4 regions of the Pseudomonas paeninsulae genome follow, and region 2 is predicted to be linked to each of the others. Evidence: riboswitches for the same ligand, from Rfam matches in the RefSeq annotation. Region 2 holds a riboswitch; each other region holds the start of a gene.

Region 1 (5,874 bases), 410 kb from region 2:
CATCACGTGGTAGCTGACCTCCTCGGGGAAACGGCGAAAAAAGTTCTCCTCGCCGGTGCTGGCCGCGCCTTTGATAAATTGCACCACCCCCACCTTCATCCCGTGGCCCAAGGCGCGGGCGACCATGCCGAAGGCACTGCTGCTCTTGCCCTTGCCATTGCCGCTGTGCACCAGCAGCAGGCCGTACTCATCCTGAGCCTGAGAAATCTTCTCGTCGATCAGCGCCTTCTTGCGCTCCATGCGCGCCTTGTGCCGCGCGTCGCGTTCGCTCGATTCGCTCATCTCTTCACCTCCAGTTGCGGTTGCGCGCCCAGCCGGGAGCGGGCGCCGATATAGACAATGGCCGCCAGGCCGACATACAGCGCCAGGCGGCCCAGGTAACGCGGGGAATGGACGGCGCTGCCGATCAGCCGTTGGCATCGCGGTGGCAGCTTCATCCATTGATCTCCAGAAGTAGGTGGCGCTGCCGGCAGGCTCAAAGCGCCTGGTAGCGCACGCTCAGGTAGACCGCCTGGCCGGGCTGGTTATAGCCCTGGGCGGTCTCGTAATCGGCATCCAGCAGGTTGGCCACGCGGGTCTGCAGGCGCCATTCTGGGCTGAGGCGGTATTCGCCGCGCAGGTCGAGGGTGGCGAAACCGGAGAGCTCCTTGGTGTTGGCCAGATCGTCAAAGCGCTGGCCCTCGGCATGCAGGCTGGCGCCGATGCTGAAGGCGCCGAGGCGGCGATCCAGATCCAGGTTGAACAGCCGCTTGGCCCGGCGCGCCAGCTCGTTGCCGTCGTTGGCCCCGGAGGAACGGTTCTCCGGCTCCAGCAGCGTGTAGTTGGCATTCCAGTCCCAGCCGAGCAGTTGGCTGCCGAGCACCAGTTCGACGCCGCGAATGCGTGCGGCATCGACGTTGGCCGGCGCCATGATGCTGGCGTCGTAGGCGATCAGGTCGTCGATGCGGGTGCGGAAGGCGTTGACCGACCAGTGGCCCCAGGCATGCTGGCCGAGCAAACCGGCCTCCAGGCTCTGGGAAGTTTCCGCCTGCAGATCCGGATTGCCATAGCCGGGGTAGTACAACTCGTTGAAGGTCGGCGCCTTGAACGCCGTGCCGTAGCTGAGAGTCGCGCGCAGCCAGTCGCTCAGGGCATAGCCGTAGCCGAGGTTGCCGGTGTCGTGCCGGCCGAACTGCTGATTGTCGTCGCGGCGCAGGGACAGCTGCCAGTCATGCCGACCGACTTCGCCGAGGTACTGCACGAAGGCGCCGGTGTTATCCCGCGAGTCTTCGGCGTAATCGGTGCTGCCGTTGACCTCGTCGTGCTGGTAATCGGCGCCCAGGGTCAGGGTATGGCCGGGCGCCAGGCTCAGGTCGTTCTGCCAGCTGAGGCTGTCGCGACGGCTGTCGAAGCGCGAATAGAAGTCGCCATCCTGGAACGCATCGGACTTGTCCTCGCTGCGTCCGGCCTGCAGGGTCACCTGCCAGGGCTCGAGCGGGGCGAAACGCGCGCGGGTGCCCAGCACATTTGATTCGCCATCGGCATGGGCGCGGAAACCGGCAGTGCGCTTGCGGTTGACCTGGTCGTAATCGTTGTGCGATTTGGCCCGCAGCAGGTTGGCGTCCAGCTCCAGGCCGTTGGCGAAGCGATAACCGGCGCTCAGCGCGGCGGACAGGTTGCGATAGCCGTCGGCATCGTCTTCGTAGCCGCTGGTGGCCGCCGACTTGACGTTGATGCCGTCGGTGTCGGCGCCACTGAGGGCCAGGCTGTACCAAGCGTTATCGGTGCCGCCGCTGACCCCGGCACTGCCGTTGTAGCTGTCATGGGTACCGTAACCGGCGGAGAAAAATGGCTTGGCGCCTGCGCCGGCGCCCTTGCGGGTGAAGATCTGAATCACCCCGCCGATGGCTTCCGAGCCGTACAGGCTGGAACGCGGCCCGCGCACCACCTCGATCCGCTCGATCAGCTCCAGCGGCAAATCCTGCAGGGCCGCGCCACCGGACGTCACCGAACCGACCTTGATGCCGTCGATCAGCACCAGCACATGGTCGGATTCGCTGCCGCGCATGAACAACGCGGTGGTCTTACCCGGGCCGCCGTTGTTGGCGAAGGACACGCCCGGCACCTTCTTCAGCAGCTCGGGCACGGAAGTCGCCTGGCTCTGCTCGATCTGCGCACGGTCGAACACCGTCACCGCGGCCAGGCTCTGCTCGGCAGTCTGTGCAGTACGGGTAGCGGTCACCAGAAGGTCGTCGAGACGAGTGTGTTCGCCCGCCTGGGCCAGGGGCACGCAGGAAACGGCGCACAGCAGCAGGGTTGAGGGCTTGATTGGAAGGGAATTGCTCATCGCGTTCTAGGCTCCGCCGCCCCACCCGGGCGATCTTGGCTGAGTAAGACACGCGGAGAACCAGCGGCGAATGCACTGCACAACGGCGCAGCCCACACGCCAGACAACGCCCTCCGCGATGCCATGGACTGCGACAGGCCGGTCTCCGGGCTTACGAGCGGCGCGCGAAAATGCGCAATCCCACCAGACGCACCTTCCCATGCCGAAGCACAGTGGTTGAAAAAGCGCTGGTTTGACTCGTCTACCGTTGCGGGGGCAGCGTCGGAATGGTTGGCGTAAACACGCGCAACGCACCGACTTCCCTGTTTACTCGCGGCCATGGCCGCGGGTCACCTGAAGCAAGAGGCGCGAGTGTAGATATTTCGGGCGGGCCGTCAATGCGCCGAGCGACCCCGGGCGTTCAGGCCACGACCACTGCGGCAATCGGTCGCTCACTGGCCGATCAGGATCAGCTTGCCGGTCTGCGGATCACGGTAGACCTGGCCGACACTCTCCAGTCCGGCGCCGTCCTGGCCCTTGAGGCTGTCCGGCAGGCTCGGCAGTTCTCGCCCGCGCTCCACCGGCAGCGGCTGGCGCTGTGCCTCGAGCCGCTGCAGCAGGTCGGTCTGCGCCACCAGGGCGGCGATCAGACCGCAGGCGAACACCAGCACCACGTCGACCAGGTTGGCCAGCGGTCCGAGCGGATCGTCGTCGCCCTCGGCGAAACGGTTAGAGCGCCAGCGCCGGCTCATCGGCCTGCTCCTCGGCCGCCATGGCCTCACGTCGATCCAGCAGCTCGTCGTACCAGCGTCGGCGCAGGCGGCCTAGGCCGAAGCCGATCACCCCGGCAAGCAGGCCGAACACCGTGGTGTCGAAGGCCACCCGCATGGCCACGCTGAGAATCTGCACATTGCCCTCGCCGAGGGCTGCCAACCCAGGGCCGAGCGGGATCAGCGTGCCCATCAGGCCGAGCATCGGACCGATGCGGGCGATCAGGTCGGCGCGCTCCAGGCGCTTGCGCGCGCGCCGCTCAATTTCCGCCAGTGGCAAGCGTTGCCAGCGCGCCAGGCCGCCGCAGCGTTCGCCGACCGCCACCCCGCAATCCCATACCGCCAGCGTCAGCAGGCCGAACAGACCGAGGGTCACCGGTTGCAGCAACCAGCCGACCAATAGATGCAGCCAGGTGAATAGTTGACTGTCGAACATGCCTAGAGCCCTCCACGGGAATGATGGCCGCGGCCACGCCAGATGCCCAGGCCCAACAGGCCGGCCAACAGCAGGACGCCAAGCCAGAGTTGCCGATCCGGCGCCTGCCCGGCACCTTCTGCCGCCTCTGCGGCGGCTGGCTGTTGCGCTTGCGGCGGCTGCGCCGCCTGGATTTCGCTGACCGTGCTGGGTGCCTGCTGCGGCCGGGCCTCGATCTGCGCCGCCTGCAGGCGTTGCTGCAGGGCCGCGCGCAATTCGGCCGGCAGTTGCGGCAGCAGCCATTGCAACATCGGATGATCCGGCCGGGTATGGCCGCTGCCGGGCAGGCCGTGCTCGACCACCAGACGGGCGAACTGCTCGCCGAGCTGCTGCACGGTGGCCTGATCGGCCTGCCAGAACTCCTTGTGAATCGCCACCAGCATGATCGCCAACATGTTGCTCTTCACGTGGACGTTATGGCCCTGTTCGAGGAAGCGGTCGAGACCGATCTCGTATCGGTCATCGATATACACCGCCTTCACCTCCTCCCAGGCGCTGTCCTTGATGATCTCGGGGTTGGTCACCTGCCAGCCCCAGAGGTATTCGAGGAACTCGCTGCCCATGGTGCGTGCACCGGCGTAGTCGTGCTGCATCAGCGCCTCGATCCAGGCCGGGTTGAGGAAGCGCCCGCGCAGTTCGCCGAGCAGCGCCTGCTGCAAGGGTTCCAGGCGCACGCGGGTAGGGTCGTTGTGCCAGCTCACGTAGTTTTCCGGGGCGACGCCGGCGATCTGTTCCACCGCCAGGCTCAGGCCGCCCAGGTAATCGAAGGCGTCGTTGTTGTCCAACAGGCCGTAGAGGTTGCTGGAACGCCCGAGGTAGGTGCGGCGAACCTGCTTGAGGTTGTCACGGAACACCTCCTGCACCGGCTCGCCCTGGTGACGCAGGCCGTAGGCATGACCCATGCGACCGACATAGGCCTGGGCCAGATCGCCGCGCTGCTGCCAACTGCCGGAGCGTTCCACCAGACTGTTAATGCCGGCGCCATAGGCTCCCGGCGCCACGCCGAACAGGCGCAGCGCCGCCAGCTCGCCAGCCTGCTCGGCGCCGAGCCCGGCATCCAGGCGGCGCGCCGCGTCTTCCACCCAGTGCGCGGCGACGCGGTTGTCCGCCAGACTCTCCGCGCCGCCGCTGGCCTGGTCGCCGAGCGGTGCCAGGGCCGCGGCCAGCGCCGGGCGCAGCGCCGGGTAGTCGCGGCGGATGCTCGCACCGGCGCCATCCAGGGCCAGCAGCACGGCGCGTTCCAGCAGTGCCAGCTGGTCGGCGTAGAGGTCGCGGAACAGCCCGGAGGTGGTGAACAGCAGGTCGCGGCGCTGCTCGTCCGCCGCCAGCGCCCGGCGCTGCAAGCCCTGGACGATGCCCCGGCCGTTCCATTGTGGCTCGACGCCGAGCAGCTCGAGGCCGAAGGCGATCATCGCGCCCTCGTCGCGCACCGTGTCCGAGGCCCAGAGGATCACCGCCTCGCGGCCGTCCGCGGCGATCGGCCGCTGACGCGCCTGCACGGCCATCTGGCGGCCGATGCCCCAGCCGATGCGACTGGGCAGCAGGCTGCTGTCGAGGGCATGGAAATTGCGCCCGGTGGGCAGCGCCTCCGGGGTGCGGATCGGATCGTTGCCCTTGCCGGGGACGACGAAGCCGCCGTCCAGCGCATGCAGCAGCGCATTCATCTCGGCGGCCGGCGAGTCGATCAGCGCCTGCCGGTGGCTGGCCTGCCCGCTGCCCATGGAAGCCAGCAGGGTGTCCACCGCCGCCGGCTGCCAGGGCTTGCCGAACACGTGCAGGCCCATGGGCATGAAGCGCTCCTGGATGTTGGTCAGGTAGTGACCGACCTCGTGCACCAGCAGGTCGTCGTCGACCTGTTCGAAGCCGATGCCACGCACTGCCAGAACCTCGGCCATCGACTCGCGCAGCTCCACCTCCAGCCCGGCGCTGCCGACCAGGCGCTTGATCTCGGCGATGGTCGCCCGCCGCGCTGGCCCTTCGCCCTGGCCGGCGCCAGCCTCGAAGCTCTCGATCAGCTGGCGCAGCTGGAGCAGGTCGTCGTACAGCGGCGTGGCCACCAGCGGCGGGGTCAAGTGATCGATCATCACCGCCAGGCCGCGACGCTTGGCCTGGATACCCTCGCCGACGCCGTCGACGATGTACGGGTAGATGCTCGGCAGGTCGCCGAGAATTTGCGTCGGGTAGTCCTCGTCGCTCAGGCCGATCCGCCGCCGCGGCAGGAACTCGTAGGTGGAATGACGGCCCAGGTGGATCAGCGCGTCGGCCTTGAAGCCGTCGCGCAGCCAGTGATAGAAGGCCAGGTACTGATGCGGCGGCGGGAACAC
Region 2 (5,874 bases):
GGTGCGCGAAAACCTCGCCGACTTGCTCGACGCCGACAGCTTCAGCGAGTACGGCGCCCTGGCCCTGGCCGCCCAACGCCGTCGTCGCTCGCTGGAGGAGCTGATCGAGCAGAGTCCGGCCGACGGCCTGGTCACGGGTATCGGCACGGTCAACGCCGAGGCGTTCGGCAGCCAGGCAGCGCGTTGCATGGCCATCGCCTACGACTACACGGTGTTCGCCGGCACCCAGGGGGTGATGAACCACAAGAAGACCGACCGCATGCTCGGCCTCGCCGAGCAGTGGCGCCTGCCTTTGGTGTTGTTCGCCGAGGGTGGCGGCGGCCGGCCGGGCGACAGCGATTTCGTTGGCGTCGCCGGCCTCGACTGCCACACCTTCGTCGGCATGGCCAAATTGTCCGGGCTGGTGCCGCTGGTCGGGGTGGTCTCCGGGCGTTGCTTTGCCGGTAATGCGGCGCTACTCGGCTGCTGCGATGTGATCATCGCCACCGCCAACGCGACCATTGGCATGGCCGGCCCGGCGATGATCGAGGGCGGCGGCCTGGGTAGCTTCAAACCCGAAGAGGTCGGCCCGGTCTCGGTGCAGGGACCGAACGGGGTGATCGATGTGCAGGTGGCGGATGAGGCCGAAGCGGTGCGGGTGGCCAAGCAGTACCTCAGCTACTTCCAGGGCGTGCTCCCCGACTGGCAGTGCGTCGATCAACGCGAACTGCGCCAGCTGATCCCGGAAAACCGCCTGCGCGTCTACGACATCCGCCAGGTCATCGCCACCCTGGCCGATACGGGCTCGGTGCTGGAACTGCGCCGCCAGTTCGCCCCTGGACTGATCAGCGCCCTGGTGCGCATCGAAGGCCGGCCCTTCGGCCTGCTCGCCAACAACCCCGCGCACCTGGGCGGCGCCATCGATGCGCTGGCCGGCGACAAGGCCGCGCGCTTTATGCAGCTATGCGATGCCTTCGACATCCCCATGCTCTCGCTGTGCGATACACCCGGCTTTATGGTCGGGCCGGAGGCGGAGAAACAGGCCACGGTGCGCCATGTGTCGCGCATGTTCGTCGCCGCCGCCAGCCTGACGGTGCCGTTTTTTACCGTGGTCTTGCGCAAGGGCTACGGCCTTGGTGCCCAGGCCATGGCCGCCGGCAGCTTCCACTCGCCGCTGTTCACCATCGCCTGGCCCAGCGCCGAGTTCGGCGCCATGGGCCTGGAGGGCGCGGTACGCCTGGGTTTTGCCAAGGAACTGGCGGCTGTGGCGGAGCCTGAAGCGCGCCAACAGCTGTTCGACAAGCTAGTGGCCAAGGCCTACCAGAGCGGCAAGGGCATCAATATGGCCAGCTTTCTGGAAATAGATGCCGTAATAGACCCGGTCGAAACCCGCGCCTGGCTGGTGCGCGGGCTGAATGCAGTGCCCAAGCCAGCCGCGCGCGCGGGCAAGAAGCGCTCTGTCGATAGTTGGTAAGACGCCCTGCCTAGCCCGGATGCAATCCGGGCTAGGCACTGTGCAGCGCATCGGGCCATGCTTTTGCAGGAGCCAGCAGCTTGTTTGGGCAGTTTCCGGCGCTTCGGGTAAACTGCCGCATCTTTTGCACCTATAACGATCAGCCTGATGCCGACGACCTTCCACGAGATTCCGCGCGAACGCCCACTGACGCCCCTGCTCGACCGCGCTAATACGCCGGATAAGCTGCGCCGTCTGGGCGAAGCCGAGCTGGAAACCCTGGCCGACGAACTGCGCCAGTACCTGCTCTACACGGTCGGCCAGACCGGCGGGCATTTCGGCGCGGGCCTTGGGGTGATCGAGCTGACCGTCGCCCTGCATTACGTCTTCGACACGCCGGACGACCGTCTGGTGTGGGATGTCGGCCATCAGGCCTATCCGCACAAGATCCTCACCGGCCGTCGCGAACGCATGGCCAGCCTGCGGCAGAAAGACGGTATCGCCGCCTTCCCGCGCCGCTCCGAGAGCGAGTACGACACCTTCGGCGTCGGCCACTCCAGCACCAGCATCAGCGCCGCCCTGGGCATGGCCATCGCCGCACGCCTGCAAGGCAGCAAGCGCAAGAGCGTGGCGGTGATCGGCGACGGCGCGCTGACCGCCGGCATGGCGTTCGAGGCGCTCAATCACGCGTCCGACATCAGCGCCAACATGCTGGTGATCCTCAATGACAACGACATGTCGATCTCGCAGAATGTCGGCGGCCTGTCCAACTACCTGGCCAAGATCCTCTCCAGCCGCACCTACGCGAGCATGCGCGAGGGCAGCAAGAAGATCCTCTCGCGCCTGCCCGGCGCCTGGGAGATCGCGCGCAAGACCGAGGAACACGCCAAAGGCATGCTGGTCCCCGGCACCCTATTCGAGGAACTGGGCTGGAACTATATCGGCCCGATCGACGGCCACGACCTGCCGACCCTGCTCGCCACCCTGCGCAATATGCGCGACCTGGAAGGCCCGCAGTTCCTCCATGTGGTGACCAAGAAGGGCAAGGGCTTCGCCCCGGCCGAAGCCGATCCGATCGGCTACCACGCGATCACCAAGCTGGACCCGATCAACGCCCCGGCCGCCGCCCCGAAGAAAGTTGGCGGCCCCAAGTATTCCAGCGTGTTCGGCCAGTGGCTGTGCGACATGGCCGCCGAGGACCGACGCCTGGTCGGCATCACCCCGGCGATGAAGGAAGGCTCGGACCTGGTGGCCTTCAGCGAGCGCTACCCCGACCGCTATTTCGACGTCGCGATCGCCGAACAGCACGCCGTGACCCTGGCCGCTGGCATGGCCTGCGACGGCGCCAAACCGGTGGTAGCGATCTACTCGACCTTTTTGCAGCGCGCCTACGACCAGTTGATCCACGACGTCGCCGTGCAGCACCTCGACGTGCTGTTCGCCATCGACCGCGCCGGCCTGGTCGGCGAAGACGGCCCGACCCACGCCGGCAGTTTCGACCTGGCCTACCTGCGCTGCATTCCCGGCATGCTGGTGATGACCCCCAGCGACGAAAACGAACTGCGCCACATGCTCACCACCGGCTACCTGTTCGACGGCCCGGCGGCGGTGCGCTACCCGCGCGGCAGTGGCCCGAACGCCCCGATTGATGCAGCGCTTGAACCCCTGCCGATCGGCAAGGGCGTCATTCGCCGCACGGGCCAGCGCGTGGCCCTGCTGGTGTTCGGTGTGCAACTGGCCGAAGCGCTCAAGGTCGGCGAAACCCTGGACGCCACGGTGATCGACATGCGCTTCGTCAAACCGCTGGACGAAGCGCTGATCCGCGAACTGGCCGCCAGCCACGAGCTGCTGGTGAGCATCGAGGAAAACAGCATCATGGGCGGCGCCGGCAGCGCGGTCAGCGAATTCCTCGCCCGTGAGAACATCCTCAAGTCGATGCTCCACCTGGGCCTGCCGGACTACTACGTCGAACACGCCAAGCCGGCGCAGATGCTCGCCGAGTGCGGCCTCGACCAAGCCGGTATCGAGGAGGCGGTGCGTCAGCGTCTGTCGCTACTGCAGACGATTAAGGCGTAGGAGCGACCTGCTCCCGGGTCTGCGCACAGGACTGCTTGTGCTTTTATCCCGCCGTGCCTTATGGTGCCGGCGTTTACGTGTTCGAGGTCGCGGCCACACCAGCCGCGTGAAAAGGGAAGCAGGTGCGTAGCCGTCAACTCGACAGCCGCAACGCCTGCGCTGCCCCCGCAACGGTAACCGACAGCGCTCACGCGCAGGCTTTCTCGACACACCACTGGGTTCGCCTGGGAAGGAGAGAAAAGCATCAGTCGGCAGCCCGGAGACCTGCCTCGACGCAATCTGACTGGTGTTGCGGAGGGCATCACCGTCAAGCGCTGGCTATTGCCTCCTTGTCCGGTGCTTGTCCCTGCCCTCCTCAAAAGACGTTTACCTTTTGAGGATTGATCGATGAAGCTTTCCCCCCTGGCCTTGGCCATGACCCTGGCACCCGGCACGTTGCTGGCCAGCGAATCGCCCGCGCCCTATCAGGCGCCGCCGCTGGTGATCACCCGTGCCACGCCGCTGCAACAGCCCGCCCCCGCCAGCATCGCGGTCATCACCCGCGAAGCCATCGATAACAGCGCCGCCAACAGCCTGGTCGAGGTCTTGCGCGGCCAGGCGGGCCTGCAGATTCGCGACACCCTCGGCGATGGCAATCGCGTGTCCCTGAGCCTGCGCGGTTTCGGCGAGAATGCGGCGAACAACACCCTGGTGCTGGTCGATGGCCGCCGCCTGAACAACCCCAGCCAGCAGACCGCCGACCTCAACAGCGTGCCCTTGGCCAATATCGAACGCATCGAGATCATCCGCGGCGCCGGCACCGTGCTGTATGGCGACCAGGCCGTCGGCGGCGTGGTCAACATCATCACCCGCCAGCCGAGCACCAACCAGGCGTACATCGAAGCCGGCCGGGGCTCGGACGACTTGGAGGCCTATCGCGGCAACTTCAACCAGCTCCTCGGCGCCGGTTTCTCGCTCTACGGCAGCGGCGAAGCCAAGCATGCCGACGGCTATCGCGACAACAACAACGCCTCCTACAGCAACCTGTTCGGTCGCCTGCGCTACGACCACAGTCGCGGCTGGGCGCTCTACGAATACCAGACGATCGACGACGAGCTGCGCTACCCCGGCAGCCTGAGCGTCGCGCAGAGCCACAACGACCGCCGCGCCGCCGGCACTCCCAACGACTTCAACGACAGCAAGACCCAGGTGCATCGGTTCGCCCTGCGCCAGAACCTCGGCAGCCACTGGGACGCCGACCTGGATGTCAGCCAGCGCGACAGCGACGGCCTCGGTGCGCTCTTCGCCACCCCCTTCACCCAGGGCACCCGCGTCGACACCATCAGCCCGCGCCTGACCGCCCACTGGGACACCGCCCTGGGCCGCAGCGAGTGGCTGCTCGGCCACGATCACACGCAGAGCGATTACGAACTCAGCTCGATCTTCGGCGATACCCGTTCGCGGCAGACCCTGCGCGATTGGTACAGCCAGCTCAGCCAGCCACTGGGGTCGCAGCTAACCCTGACCCTCGGCTACCGCAGCAGCGAGGCGGAGGATCGCAACCTGGAGCGCAACAGCTCGCAGACCGAGCGCGAGGACAGCACCAGCCTGGGCCTGAGTTGGCAGGCCAATACGCAGACCCGCCTTTTCATCAAGCGCGAAGACGTGCTGCGCTTCGCCAACGTCGAGGACAACGCCTTTACCCAGCCCGGCGTCGACTTCCTCAGACCGCAGACCGGCGAGTCCTGGGAAGGCGGAGTGGAGTGGCAGGACGCCATTCAACGCTACCAGCTCAGCCTGTACCGCCTGGACCTTGAAGACGAGATCCTCTTCGACCCGGTCAACTTCGTCACCCTCAACCTGGACAAGACTCGCCGCGACGGCCTGCTGCTGGAAGGCAGTCGACAGTTGAGCGCGGACCTGCAGCTGAACGGCCAGTACAGCTTCACCGACGCCACCTACCGTGCAGGCGCGTTCAAGGATAACGACGTGCCTGGAGTTGCGCGGCACACCGCAAGCCTGGGCCTGAGCTATCAGCTGCTCGCTGGCCTGAGCAGTCAGCTAGAGGCCAACTACATCGGCCCGCGCTACCTCTCCGGCGATGACGGCCACGCCCTACAGCGCGAAGGCGGCTACACCCTATTCAATGCGGGGCTCAGCTACCAGCTTCAGCAATTCACCGGCAAGCTGCGGGTGAACAACCTGACCGGCAAGAAATACGACAGCTTCGCCAACTATTTCGGCAGCAAGTCGGTCTACCCCGCGCCCGAACGTGAGGTGCAGCTCAGCGTCGGCTACCGTTTCTAAGCGCAGCCCCTGTAGCCCGGATAGCATTCGGGGAGCCAAACTCCGACCCGACCTCTCCCCCGGATTTCATCCGAGCTATG
Region 3 (5,874 bases), 650 kb from region 2:
GACCTGTTCCGGGAAGGCGGCGAAGGTGCCAGCGGCCACCGCCGGGCTGTCGACCACGGTAATCACCGCGTCGACGGTGCAGGCGTTGCGGATTTCCGGCCAGTTGAAGGCTTGCACCAACGGCTTGGGCAGGGCCAGACCAGAGGTTTCGATGAGGATGTGATCGAGGTCACCACGCCGCGCCACCAGCTCGCGCATCACCGGGAAGAACTCCTCCTGCACGGTGCAGCACAGGCAGCCATTGGCCAGCTCGTAGACCCGGCCGTTGGCTTCTTCTTCGCTGCAACCGATCGAGCACTGCTTGAGGATTTCGCCGTCGATGCCCAGCTCGCCGAACTCGTTGACGATCACCGCGATACGCCGCCCCTCTGCATGGCTGAGCATATGCCGGAGCAGGGTGGTCTTACCGGCGCCGAGAAAGCCGGTGACGATGGTGACGGGAAGTTTGGCGAGCGTTTTCATGGGCGACCCTGCGTGGCTTCGAAAGAAAGACCAGCGGGCAGGGGGAACAGGCGTGGCGATACAACGCGCCAGCCATGCACCACCGGAGCACCCCGCCCGGTTGTCAAAAGCGTTGCGAGGCAGGTCTCCTGGCTCACGACCGGGCTGGCGAATACTCGCCGGCCATTCCCTTCGCCTTCCCGCGCGGACGCAGTGGCTGTCGGGCTGTCGCGCTCAGGCGACAGACCAACACAAGGGTACGAGTCGTTTACAGTTGCGGGGGCAGCCAGGGCATAAACCCTGTTCCCTCTTAGCTTCGGTGGCAAAACCGAAGAACCTCGACGGGGGTGAAGGCTACGCAGTGCCCGCAGGCAGGTCAATCGCCGCAGTTGACGGGCAGGGCCGCTTCGTGATGTTCTAAAAAGCTGTTTCAGGTGTCTCGCGCATTACTGCGCGAGGTGAAACGGGAAGCCAGTGCGCCCTTACGGGCAATTCTGGCGCTGCCCCCGCAACGGTAAGCGCATGTCAGAATCTGTACAAAGTCTCGCGAGCTAGAGCCATGCAAGGCAAAAATAGGCGAGGAAGCGGAGTTTACGAATTGTAAATGAGCATTCCGAGCCTGTTTTTAACGCAGCAGGGCCGACGCGCAGCAGACTTTGAATAGGTTCTCAGGGTCGTTATAGCCACTGAGCCGCACGGCTTGGGAAGGCTGACCCTCCACTGTCCAGTCGACAGTCTGCGTAAGCCCGGAGACCGGCCTGAAACCTTGTTTGGCAACCCGCGGTGGGCGGGTACGCGCCGGAATCCCGAGCCTGTTCAGGCCTGGGTCCTTGCTGCGTTCCTCCTGCATCGCTTTCCCCAACAGCAGAAGGTCAGACCATGTCCAGCAGCGCACTCGCTTCTTCAGTAGCCGTCACCCTCCCTCTTTCGCAACGCCTTGTGCTGGCCGTCGGTAGCTGCCTGCTCGGCGCCGCGCTGATCTTCGTTGCCGGCTTCTCGCCTATCGAGGCGCTGCACAACGCTGCCCACGATACCCGCCACAGCGCCGCCTTCCCCTGCCACTGAGACCGCTGCCATGTTCAAGCGTATCGCCCAGACGGCAGGCTTCGCTGGCCTGCTTGCCGCCATTTTTCTGACCCTGTTGCAGAGTTTTTGGGTGACCCCACTGATTCTCCAGGCGGAAAGCTATGAAAACAACGCTCCGGCGCAAGACGTGCTGAACGAGCATAGTCATGCCGCTGCAACCCCCGCCCATAGCCACGAGGCTGCCGCCGGCCATAGCCACAACGCCGAAGCCTGGTCTCCCGAACACGGCTGGCAACGCACCCTGGCCACCGGTTTGAGCAACCTGGTGGTGGCCATCGGTTTCGCCCTGGTGCTCGCCGGTCTGTTCACCCTGCGCGCGCCGGGCCAAACCTGGCAGGGCCTGCTGTGGGGCCTCGGCGGCTTTGCCACCTTCTCCCTCGCGCCGGCCGCCGGCCTGCCACCGGAACTGCCGGGCAGCGCCGCCGCCGAGTTGCTGCTGCGCCAGTACTGGTGGATCGGCACGGCTGTGGCCACCGCTGTCGGCCTGGGCCTGTTGGCATTTAGCCGGCACTGGGCGCTGCGCATCGCCGGCTTGCTGGTACTGGCTATTCCCCATCTGATCGGCGCGCCGCAACCTGAGGTGCATGCGAGCCTGGCCCCAGCAGCCCTGGAGCAAGAATTCATACTCGCTTCGCTGCTGAGCAACGCGCTGTTCTGGGCGGCCCTGGGCCTAGCCGCCGCCTGGTTCTACACGCGCCCCCAGCAGAGCGCCTGAGCCGCTGCCGTGGCCAGCCCAGCAGGGGGCACGACCGCCAAGCGCCGGTTGATCTACGTCGCCGGCCTGGGTTGTCGGCGCGGTTGCTCGCGCGAGCAACTCCTGCACCTGCTGGAACAGGCACTGGCGTTGCAGGGCTTACAACCCGGCGACCTGAGTGGCCTGGCCAGCAGCGAGCACAAGCGCGATGAACCCGGTCTACGCCAGCTGGCTGAACAGCTGCATCTGCCGCTGGCGTGGTTGTCGGCCAGCCAACTGGACGCTTACCAGAGCCGCCTGAGCCAACCCAGCGCGCTGAGCCTGCAGGTAACCGGCAGCGCCGGAGTGGCCGAAGCCTGCGCCCTGGCTCAGGCCGAAATCCTGAGTGGTGCGCGCGCCGAGCTGCTGTGCGCCAAGATCCGTTCGGCCAGTGCCACCTGCGCCCTCGCCTTCGCCTTCGCCTTCGCCCCCATTGTGGAGACTGTATGACCGTCTACTTTATCGGCGCCGGCCCCGGCGACCCGGAGCTGATCACCGTCAAGGGCCAGCGCCTGCTGCGCAGCTGCCCGGTGATCCTGTATGCCGGCTCGCTGGTGCCCACCGCGGTACTCAATGGGCATAGCGCCGAGTTGCTGGTCAACACCGCCGAACTGCATCTGGATGAAATCATCCGGCTGATTCGCCAGGCCCACGAGCAAGGTCAGGACGTCGCCCGCGTGCATTCCGGCGATCCCTCGCTGTACGGCGCCATCGGCGAGCAGATCCGCCACCTGCGTGCGCTGGCTATTCCGTTCCAGATCATCCCCGGGGTGACCGCCACTGCCGCCTGTGCGGCCCTACTGGAAAGCGAACTGACCCTGCCCGACGTCTCCCAGACCCTGATCCTCACCCGCTACGCCAGCAAGTCGGATATGCCCGCCGGCGAGCAACTGCATGATCTGGCCCGCCACGGCGCGACCATGGCCATTCACCTGGGCGTGGTGCATCTGGGGAAAATCGTCGCCGAGTTGCTGCCGCATTACGGCGCAGACTGCCCGACCGCCGTGGTCCATCGCGCCAGCTGGCCCGATCAGGACTGGGTCAGCGGCACCCTCGCCGATATCGAAGCGCTGGTCAGCGCCAAGGGCTTTCGCCGCACCGCGCTGATCCTGGTCGGACGAGTGCTCAATGCCCAGGACTTTGCCGACTCGGCGCTGTACCACGCCGAGCATCGTCACCTGTTCAGGGGGCAAGACGTCTGAGGCAATACAGGCTGGAGTCGACCTTGGCGTAGTTATCCACAATCGCCACTTCGGCTCCCAACTCACGCAAACGGCTGTTCAGGTCGCTGGCATAGAGTTGCTGCAGAAAGCGCGGGTAATCGGCCTGCTGGGCCGCCGGCAATTGAGCTTGGACAAAGCCGTGCAGAGCCGGCAGCCGGAACTGCCAGTAACCTGGCCCACAGACAAAATCCTGGTCGCGCAGCAGGGCGATGAACGCCTCATCACCCTGCAGCACTGCCTGGCAGCCATCGAATAACAGCGCCAACGCAGGACTCATGCGCGCATTACTCGACCGTCACGCTCTTGGCCAGGTTGCGCGGCTGATCGACGTCGGTGCCCTTGAGCACGGCGACGTAGTAGGACAGCAGTTGCAGCGGAATGGTGTAGAGAATCGGCGCCAGGGCGTCGTGGATATGCGGCATGTTCACCACATGGGTGCCCTCGCCGTTGCGCATGCCAGCCTGCTCATCGGCAAACACCAGCAACTCGCCGCCACGCGCGCGCACTTCCTGCAGGTTGGATTTGAGCTTCTCCAGCAACTCGTTGTTCGGCGCCACCGTGACCACCGGCATGTCGCTGTCCACCAACGCCAAGGGCCCGTGCTTGAGTTCGCCGGCCGGATAGGCTTCGGCGTGGATATAGGAGATTTCCTTGAGCTTGAGCGCCCCTTCCATGGCCACCGGGTACTGCGCGCCACGGCCGAGGAACAACGCGTGGTGCTTCTCGGCGAACAGTTCGGAAACCTTCTCCACCACCGAGTCCATCGCCAGGGCTTCGCCGAGGCGGGCCGGCAGGCGCCGCAATTCGTCCACCAGCTCGGCTTCCAGTTGCTTATCCAGGCTGCCGCGGACCTGTCCGAGGGACAGGGTGAGCAGCATCAGGGCGACCAGCTGGGTGGTGAAGGCCTTGGTCGAGGCCACACCGATTTCCGGGCCAGCCTGGGTCAACAGAGTCAGGTCTGATTCGCGCACCAGCGAGCTGATGCCGACGTTGCAGATTGCCAGGCTGGCCAGGTAACCGCCCTGCTCGGGGCTCAGCGCCTTGGCGTTGCGCAGCGCCGCCAGGGTGTCGGCGGTTTCGCCGGACTGGGAAATGCTGATGAACAGGGTATCGGCCTGTACCACCACCTTGCGGTAGCGGAATTCGCTGGCCACTTCGATCTGGCAGGGAATCCCGGCCAGTTCTTCCAGCCAGTAACGGGCGACCATGCCGGCGTGATAGCTGGTGCCGCAGGCGACGATCTGCACGTTCTTCACTCGCGCAAACAGCTCAGCGGCTTGCGGACCGAACGCCTGGACCAGCACCTGGTTAGTGCCGAGGCGACCTTCCAGGGTGCGTTGCACGACCTTGGGTTGCTCATGGATTTCCTTGAGCATGAAATGGCGGAACTCACCCTTGTCGGCGGCTTCGGCGCCTTCGTGGTACTGCACGCTCTCGCGTTGCACCGGGTTGCCGTCAACATCCCAGATCTGCAGGCCATCGCGCTGGATTTCGGCGATATCGCCTTCTTCCAGGTACATGAAGCGGTCGGTCACCTGACGCAGGGCCAGTTGATCCGAGGCGAGGAAGTTCTCACCCAGGCCCAGGCCGATCACCAGCGGGCTACCGCTGCGGGCGGCGAGCAGGCGATCCGGCTGTTGTGCGCTGATGACCGCCAGGCCGTAAGCGCCGTGCAGTTCCTTGACCGCGGCCTTGAGCGCGGCGGTCAGGTCACCCAAACTCTGCAGTTTGTGTTCGAGCAGGTGGACGATGACTTCGGTGTCGGTATCCGAGCTGAACACGTAGCCCAGGCCCTTGAGCTGCGCGCGCAGTTGTTCGTGGTTTTCGATGATGCCGTTGTGCACCACCGCCAGATCAGTGCCGGAGAAATGCGGGTGGGCATTACGTTCGCTCGGCGCGCCGTGGGTGGCCCAGCGGGTATGGGCGATGCCCAGACGGCCGGCCAGGGGTTCTGCAACTAACGCGGCTTGCAGTTCGCTGACCTTGCCCACCCGACGGCGGCGCTCAAGCTGGCCTTGCTCATTCAACAGCGCCACACCGGCGCTGTCGTAGCCGCGGTATTCCAGGCGTTTCAGGCCTTCCACCAGCACGGCGGTGATGTTTCGTTCGGCGACGGCGCCCACGATGCCACACATAGTCTTTCTCCTTTAATGCTCTACGGCTGTGCAGATCAGGTTGACCCCGCGCGCCGCCAGTTGTTCGCGTGCCTCAGCGCTGAGGCGTTCGTCGGTTATCAGGGTATGGATGCTGCCCCAGGGCAGCTCCAGATTGGGAATCTTGCGGCCGATCTTGTCACTCTCGACCATCACCACCACCTCGCGGGCCACCTCGGCCATCACCCGACTCAGGCCGAGTAATTCATTGAACGTAGTGGTGCCGCGCGCCAGATCG
Region 4 (5,874 bases), 670 kb from region 2:
CCTTGGAGATGGGATTGTAGAAGGCCATCACCAGGTCGGCGGCGGCGGCATATTCCAGGCGCTTTTCGATAATCGCCCAGGGCTTGAGGTTGTCCGACAGCGACAGCATGCAGAAGTCGTGGCCCAGCGGCGCGCCGGCCTTGGCGGCGGTGGCCAGGGCGGCGGAGACGCCGGGGAACACCTGCAAGTCGACCCGCTGCCATTCGGCGTCGGTCGATGCGTGCAGGGCTTCCAGCACGGCGGCGGCCATGGCGAATACGCCAGGGTCGCCGGACGACACCAGCACCACCCGGCGACCGCTGGCGGCCAGTGCGAAGGCATGCCGGGCGCGCTGCATTTCTTCGCGGTTATCGCTGCAATGGCGCACCTGTTCTGGGCGCAGCGGGCCGGCCATATTGATATAGGTTTCGTAGCCGAGCAGGTCCTGGGCCTCATCCAGCGCCTGGCGGGCGGCCGGCACCATAAATTCGGCGGCACCGGGGCCGAGGCCGATTACCGTCAGGCGGCCACGGGGCCGGCCGAGTTGCGCGGCGTCGATGGGTGCGGCGGCCAGTAGCAGGCGCAGGCTGGCGTGCTGGCTGTGCAGCGGCGGCAGTTGCTCGGCGTCGTCGATAAAACGCAGTGGTAGGTGCAGCTGCGCGGCGGCGGCGTGCAGCCCGGCGTTGGCCATCAGCGCCGGCGCGGCCAGCAGGCAGGCCAGGCTCTGTGAGGCCAGACCGCTGGCGTGCAGCGCCTGTTGCAGTTCGCTGAGTAAATCGGCGCTGGCCTGTTCGATCCACACGGCGACCTGCTGCGGGTGGATCAACAATTCATCGGCGTTAGCCGCGCGGCTGTGCGGGCTGATATGGATCACCCGTGCGGCGTGCTCAGCCACCGGCAGCTTGGCCTGGGTCAGCCAGGGCGCGTCGCCTTCGATGCGCACCGCCTGACCGCCGAGCAGGTCGCTGACAAAGCCTTTGCCCTGCTGCAAATCGGCCAGCACATAGCCGGGCGGCGGGTCGAGCAGGCAGGTGCCGAAACGCAGCTCGCCGCTGGTGGTGATGGCCGCGCTGACTTGCAGCTGAGCGGCAATCTCCCGCGCCAGGCGGTTGACCCCGCCGAGACCACCGAGCAACGGCACCACGGCGCTGCCGTCTTCGGCCACGGCCAGCACTGGCGGTTCGCTGCCTTTCTCGGCCAGCACGCCGGCCAGGCTACGAATCACGATGCCGGCGGCGCACAGGACGATGATCGGCACATTACGGCGGTAGAGCGCACGCAGGTTGTCGCCGAAATCCTCATAGACCCGTTCGACGCCCTCCACCCGGCCGCGCAGGCCGTGGATCTCGGCCTGTGGATAAAGTGCCTGGATGCGCCGCGCGCAGGCCAGGGCGGAGGGGCCGAGGATGATGATGGCGGGAGCGGTGGTCATAAGGTGTTCCGTGGTTGGCGTAGGAGATCCCCGTCGTCCAGACGCCGCGCTGTCGCGCAGCAAACTGGAGGCCATGGTGTCTGTCGGCTTGTGGGTACCTGTAGGAGCGGGCCATGCCCGCGATGGGTTTCGCGGGCATGGCCCGCTCCTACAGGGCTTTGTGTATATTTAATTTATATATAAAACAATGAGTTATTTTTTGTTTGATGAAAGGGGCTTTAGCCGCAAGCTACATAAGACATGTCGCGGCTAAAGCCCCTCCCACAGTGTTCAACCGCGCCACTTCTCGCCGGGAATCACGATCATCGAGAAGTACGGTGACGACATCGGTTCGACCTCGTCCAGCGCCACGATGCGCTGGTTGCCCATGGTGGCGCGTTCGATGTAATGGGCGCGGCCGGCGATGCCCAGCTCCTGCAGCACCCGTCGGACTTTCTCGAAATTGCGCCCCAGCTTCATCACCACTGCGGCTTCGGCGTCCTGCAGGCGGCGCTTGAGTTCCTCTTCCGGGAGTACCCCGGAGAGCACGCTCAGCGATTGGTTGCGGTACACCAGCGGGGTGCCGAGCACCGAGGCGCAGCCGAGCATGGAGCACACGCCGGGCACCACCTCCACCTGGTATTGGCCGGCCAGACGGTCGTGCAGGTACATGTAGGAGCCGTAGAAGAACGGGTCGCCTTCGCAGATCACCGCCACGTCGTGGCCGGCGTCCAGCTGGGCGGCGATCTGCACCGCGCAGGTGTCGTAGAAGTCGCTGATCACATCCTCATAGCTCAGCGGCGCGGCGAGCTTCTCGGTGGTCACCGGGTACACCAATGGCAGGCGCTGCTGCGCATCGGTCAGGTGCTCTTCGATGATGCCGAAGGCGTTGCCGCCCTGGCCCTTGTTGGCTTTGGCCTTGGCCACGAAGTAGCCGACCACCGCCGCGCCTTGCAGCAGGCGCAGGGCCTTGAGGGTGATCAGCTCCGGGTCGCCGGGGCCGACACCGAGACCGATCAGGCGTCCTTTGCCGGGGCGGGCCATGCCGGGTTGCTCTATAGCACTCATCACTCCACCTCCGTGGCCAGGGCGTTGACCGCCGCCACCGCCATCGCGCTGCCGCCGCGGCGACCACGCACGATTACGTAGGGCACGCCGCGGCTGTCGGCTGCGAGGGCGTCCTTGGACTCCGCCGCGCCGATAAAGCCCACCGGCATGCCGATGATCAGCGCCGGCTTGGGCGCGCCGGCGTCGAGCATTTCCAGCAGATAAAACAGCGCGGTGGGGGCGTTGCCGATCACCACCACGCTGCCTTCCAGGTGCGCGCGCCAGTGCTCCAGGGCCGCCGCCGAGCGGGTGTTGCCCAGCTCGTGGGCCAGATCAATCACGCCCTCGTTGTGCAGGGTGCAAATCACCGGGTTGTTGGCGGCCAGGCGCGGGCGGGTGATGCCTTCGGCGACCATCCGCGCATCGCAGAGGATCGCCGCGCCCTTGGCCAGGGCGGCGCGGCCGGCCGCTCCGGCACCGGCGGAAAAGCGCAGGTCCTGCACCACATCGACCATGCCGCAGGCGTGAATCAGCCGTACCGCTAGTTTTTCCAGATCGGCAGGGATAGCGCTGAGGTCGGCCTCGGCGCGGATGGTGGCGAACGATTGGCGGTAGATTTCCTGGCCATCGCGGATGTACTCAAGCATTGCGGTTTCCTGTTGCGCAGTGGGCGGCGAACCAGTCGCCGGCCTCGTCGATAGTCATGGCAGCGGCTAGCAGTTGACCGAAACCGGCCACCTCAGGCGTGCGTTGATAGAGCTGGTAGTGGCTGGCGCTGCTGGCCAACAAGGTAAAAGGTGCGGTGTGCGCGGCGGCGCAGGAGCGCGGGCAGGCGCTCAGATGCACCTGCGGCCGTGCGCTGCTGGCGCGCAGGCGCTCGGCCAGGCGCAGGGCATCGGCCTTGCTGTCGCTCAGGCCTTTGCCGCAGGCGGCGGAGCCGGTGCAGGCGATCAGGCTGGTTAAGGGCTCATGCGCATCGCTCAGCAGGCCGAGATCGCCCAGCGCCTGCAGCACGGCGTCTGCCGCCGTCGCGGGGATATTCGGCAGCAGCAGGCCCTGCCAGGGCGTCAGGCGCAGGCTGGCGTCGCCCTGCTGTTCGGCCAAATCGGCCAGGGCGCGCAGTTGCGCAGCGTCGATCCGGCCCAGTCGCGCGGCGGTGGCGACCATGCACCGGCCCGCTTGCCGCTGTGGATACGTGCCGATGGGCGCGTGCGGGCTGACCGGCGGACGCTGCCACGCTACGGGTGCGGCTTGCAGGGTGAAGGGCAGGCGCGCTTGCAGTTGTTGCAGGAGTTGGCTGGCTGGAATCACGCTCAGCAGCTGGCGCATGCGGCTGTGGTCTGTGCCGGCTAGTTCGAGAAACAGCTTTAGTAGTTGTTCGATCAGCACGGGCGCCTGTTCGACGTTGACCACGCCTAGTGGCGCCTCACCGGGGCAACCGGCCAGACCGAAAGCCAGCCGGACCGGCTGTCCGGGCAGGGCGCTGAGCCAGATATCGTGGGGGTGTTCGAGCATCGTCAGGGCTTCGCCGCCGTCCAACTGGAGGGCGAACTTGGCCGATAGCGCGTGCAGCACCGGGCTGTCCTGCAGCAGCGCGAGCAGTTGTGCGGCCAGCGGCCGGGTATCGAGCAGGGCCTCTGGGTCGAGGCCGGCGGCGGGGCTGAGCAGCAGGTTGCGCACATCGTCGCTGGCGACATGCCGTGGGCCGAGGCCGGCGGCCAGCAGGCGCTCGATCAGCGGCTTCTCGGCTTCGCGGCGCACGCCGCGAATCTGCAGGTTGCTGCGGTTGGTCAGTTCCAATACGCCGCTGGCGCAGTGGCTGGCCGCCTCGGCAATGGCACGGGCCTGGGCGCTACTCAATACGCCGCCGGCCAGCTTGACCCGGCAGATGCCGCCGTCCAGGGCATGGACGATACGCAACAGGCCGGGGCACGCCGATCCCGGTTTTTCGGGGCGTGGTACGGACGGATCGACGGTGGTGGAAAAGTCGCGCAAAGGTTCACCAGCAACAACGAACCTGCCTACGATCTGCTGCGCGTCGGCCCTGCTGCGTTAAAAACAGGCTCGGAATGCTCATGTACAGCTCGTACACTCCGCTTCCTCGCCTGTTTTTGCCTTGCAGGGCTCTAGCTCGCGAGATCGTAAACAGCTTCTACGACGCGGCGACCGAACCAGCAGAGTCCGCCCAAGTGGGAGGGGAACTCAATGGCATCGGTACACCCCGCCCGATGTTGGCACTCGCGACTAGCGTCGTAGGCAGGTCTCCTGGCTGACAGGTCATCATCTGGCGCGGCCTTCCCGGTTACCCAGTGGCGCTGTTGCGGCAGACTCGCTGTTTACAGTTGCGGGGGCAGCTCGGTCACGATCAGCAGATCGCTCCGGATTCCCTCTTAGGCCCATTTTAGAGCCTGTCCAGGGGCGTGCGAGCTAGAGCCAGGCAAGGCGGAAATGGCTGAGAATGCGGAGTTTACGAGTAGTAAATGAGCAGTTCGAAGCCATTTCCAACGCAGCATGGCCGACGCGCAGCAGACCCTGTTCAGGCTCTTGGGCACCGACGAAGGCTGTATTATGCCCGCTTTGTTTGACGCGCAGACACCCTTGCTCGTCGGGCGGGCGTAGAGGAGTAGGTATGACGGCCTGGTTAACCCTGGTGGGGATCGGTGAAGACGGCTATGCCGGCCTGGGCGAGGCGGCCCGCGAGGCGCTGGGCGATGCGCGTTGTATCGTCGCTGGCGCGCGGCAGCTGGCCCTGCTGCCGGCGGATCTGTCGGCCGCGCATGAGTTGTGGCCCAGCCCCTTCAGCCTGGAGCCGCTGCTGGCCCGGCGTGGTACGCCTGTTTGCGTGCTGGCCAGCGGCGATCCGCTGTTCTATGGCGTCGGCGCCAGCCTGGCGCGGCAGCTGCCGGCCGAAGAGCTGCGGGTGTTCTCGGCGCCGTCCTCGGTATCCCTGGCCGCTGCCCGGCTCGGTTGGCCGTTGCAGGAGGTGACGGTGCTGTCGCTGGTGGCGCGCCCGTTGGCGGCGTTGCAGGCGCGGATTTTCCCCGGCGCGCGCCTGTTGTTGCTGAGCAATGATGGCGACAGCCCGGCGGCGGTGGCCGAGCTGCTGCGCCAGCGTGGCTTCGGCCCCAGCCGCCTGACCGTGCTGGAGCATCTGGGCGGCACCAATGAGCGGCGCGTCGATGCTCTGGCCAGCGACTGGCAGCTGCCGCGCGCCGCCGATCTCAATCTGCTGGCGGTCGAATGTATCGCCGCCGCCGATGCGCGCCTGCTGCCGCTGACACCGGGCCTGCGTGATGAGCTGTATCAGCACGACGGCCAACTGACCAAGCGCGATGTGCGCGCCATCACCCTGGCGCGCTTGGCCCCGCAGCCGGGCGAGCTGCTCTGGGATGTCGGCGCAGGCTGCGGTTCCATCGGTATCGAGTGGATGCGCGCCC

The links. A riboswitch is a leader RNA that binds a small molecule or an ion and turns the genes downstream of it on or off. The one in region 2 is predicted to bind cobalamin.
Region 1: another riboswitch for cobalamin. It lies ahead of btuB (TonB-dependent vitamin B12 receptor); the one in region 2 lies ahead of VCJ09_RS02850 (TonB-dependent receptor).
Region 3: another riboswitch for cobalamin. It lies ahead of VCJ09_RS24560 (CbtB domain-containing protein); the one in region 2 lies ahead of VCJ09_RS02850 (TonB-dependent receptor).
Region 4: another riboswitch for cobalamin. It lies ahead of cobG (precorrin-3B synthase); the one in region 2 lies ahead of VCJ09_RS02850 (TonB-dependent receptor).

Annotation. Positions count from the first base shown of each region.
Region 1 covers NZ_CP141799.1:219,749-225,622, reverse strand. Annotated here, with positions in the region: gene cobO (cob(I)yrinic acid a,c-diamide adenosyltransferase) at 1-282, opposite strand, end outside; gene VCJ09_RS00990 (hypothetical protein) at 279-437, opposite strand; gene btuB (TonB-dependent vitamin B12 receptor) at 476-2,326, opposite strand; cobalamin riboswitch at 2,446-2,678, opposite strand; gene VCJ09_RS00980 (DUF2149 domain-containing protein) at 2,758-3,057, opposite strand; gene VCJ09_RS00975 (MotA/TolQ/ExbB proton channel family protein) at 3,035-3,511, opposite strand; gene VCJ09_RS00970 (cobaltochelatase subunit CobN) at 3,514-5,874, opposite strand, start outside.
Region 2 covers NZ_CP141799.1:627,781-633,654, reverse strand. Annotated here, with positions in the region: gene VCJ09_RS02860 (acetyl-CoA carboxylase family protein) at 1-1,453, shown strand, start outside; gene dxs (1-deoxy-D-xylulose-5-phosphate synthase) at 1,601-3,508, shown strand; cobalamin riboswitch at 3,576-3,794, shown strand; gene VCJ09_RS02850 (TonB-dependent receptor) at 3,896-5,794, shown strand.
Region 3 covers NZ_CP141799.1:5,321,963-5,327,836, forward strand. Annotated here, with positions in the region: gene cobW (cobalamin biosynthesis protein CobW) at 1-462, opposite strand, end outside; cobalamin riboswitch at 564-797, opposite strand; cobalamin riboswitch at 857-1,217, shown strand; gene VCJ09_RS24560 (CbtB domain-containing protein) at 1,321-1,506, shown strand; gene VCJ09_RS24565 (CbtA family protein) at 1,517-2,242, shown strand; gene VCJ09_RS24570 (cobalamin biosynthesis protein) at 2,252-2,710, shown strand; gene cobM (precorrin-4 C(11)-methyltransferase) at 2,707-3,462, shown strand; gene VCJ09_RS24580 (hypothetical protein) at 3,443-3,760, opposite strand; gene glmS (glutamine--fructose-6-phosphate transaminase (isomerizing)) at 3,768-5,618, opposite strand; gene VCJ09_RS24590 (DeoR/GlpR family DNA-binding transcription regulator) at 5,631-5,874, opposite strand, start outside.
Region 4 covers NZ_CP141799.1:5,301,067-5,306,940, reverse strand. Annotated here, with positions in the region: gene cobJ (precorrin-3B C(17)-methyltransferase) at 1-1,411, opposite strand, end outside; gene VCJ09_RS24480 (precorrin-2 C(20)-methyltransferase) at 1,682-2,434, opposite strand; gene VCJ09_RS24475 (precorrin-8X methylmutase) at 2,458-3,084, opposite strand; gene cobG (precorrin-3B synthase) at 3,077-4,432, opposite strand; cobalamin riboswitch at 4,676-4,875, opposite strand; gene cbiE (precorrin-6y C5,15-methyltransferase (decarboxylating) subunit CbiE) at 5,067-5,874, shown strand, end outside.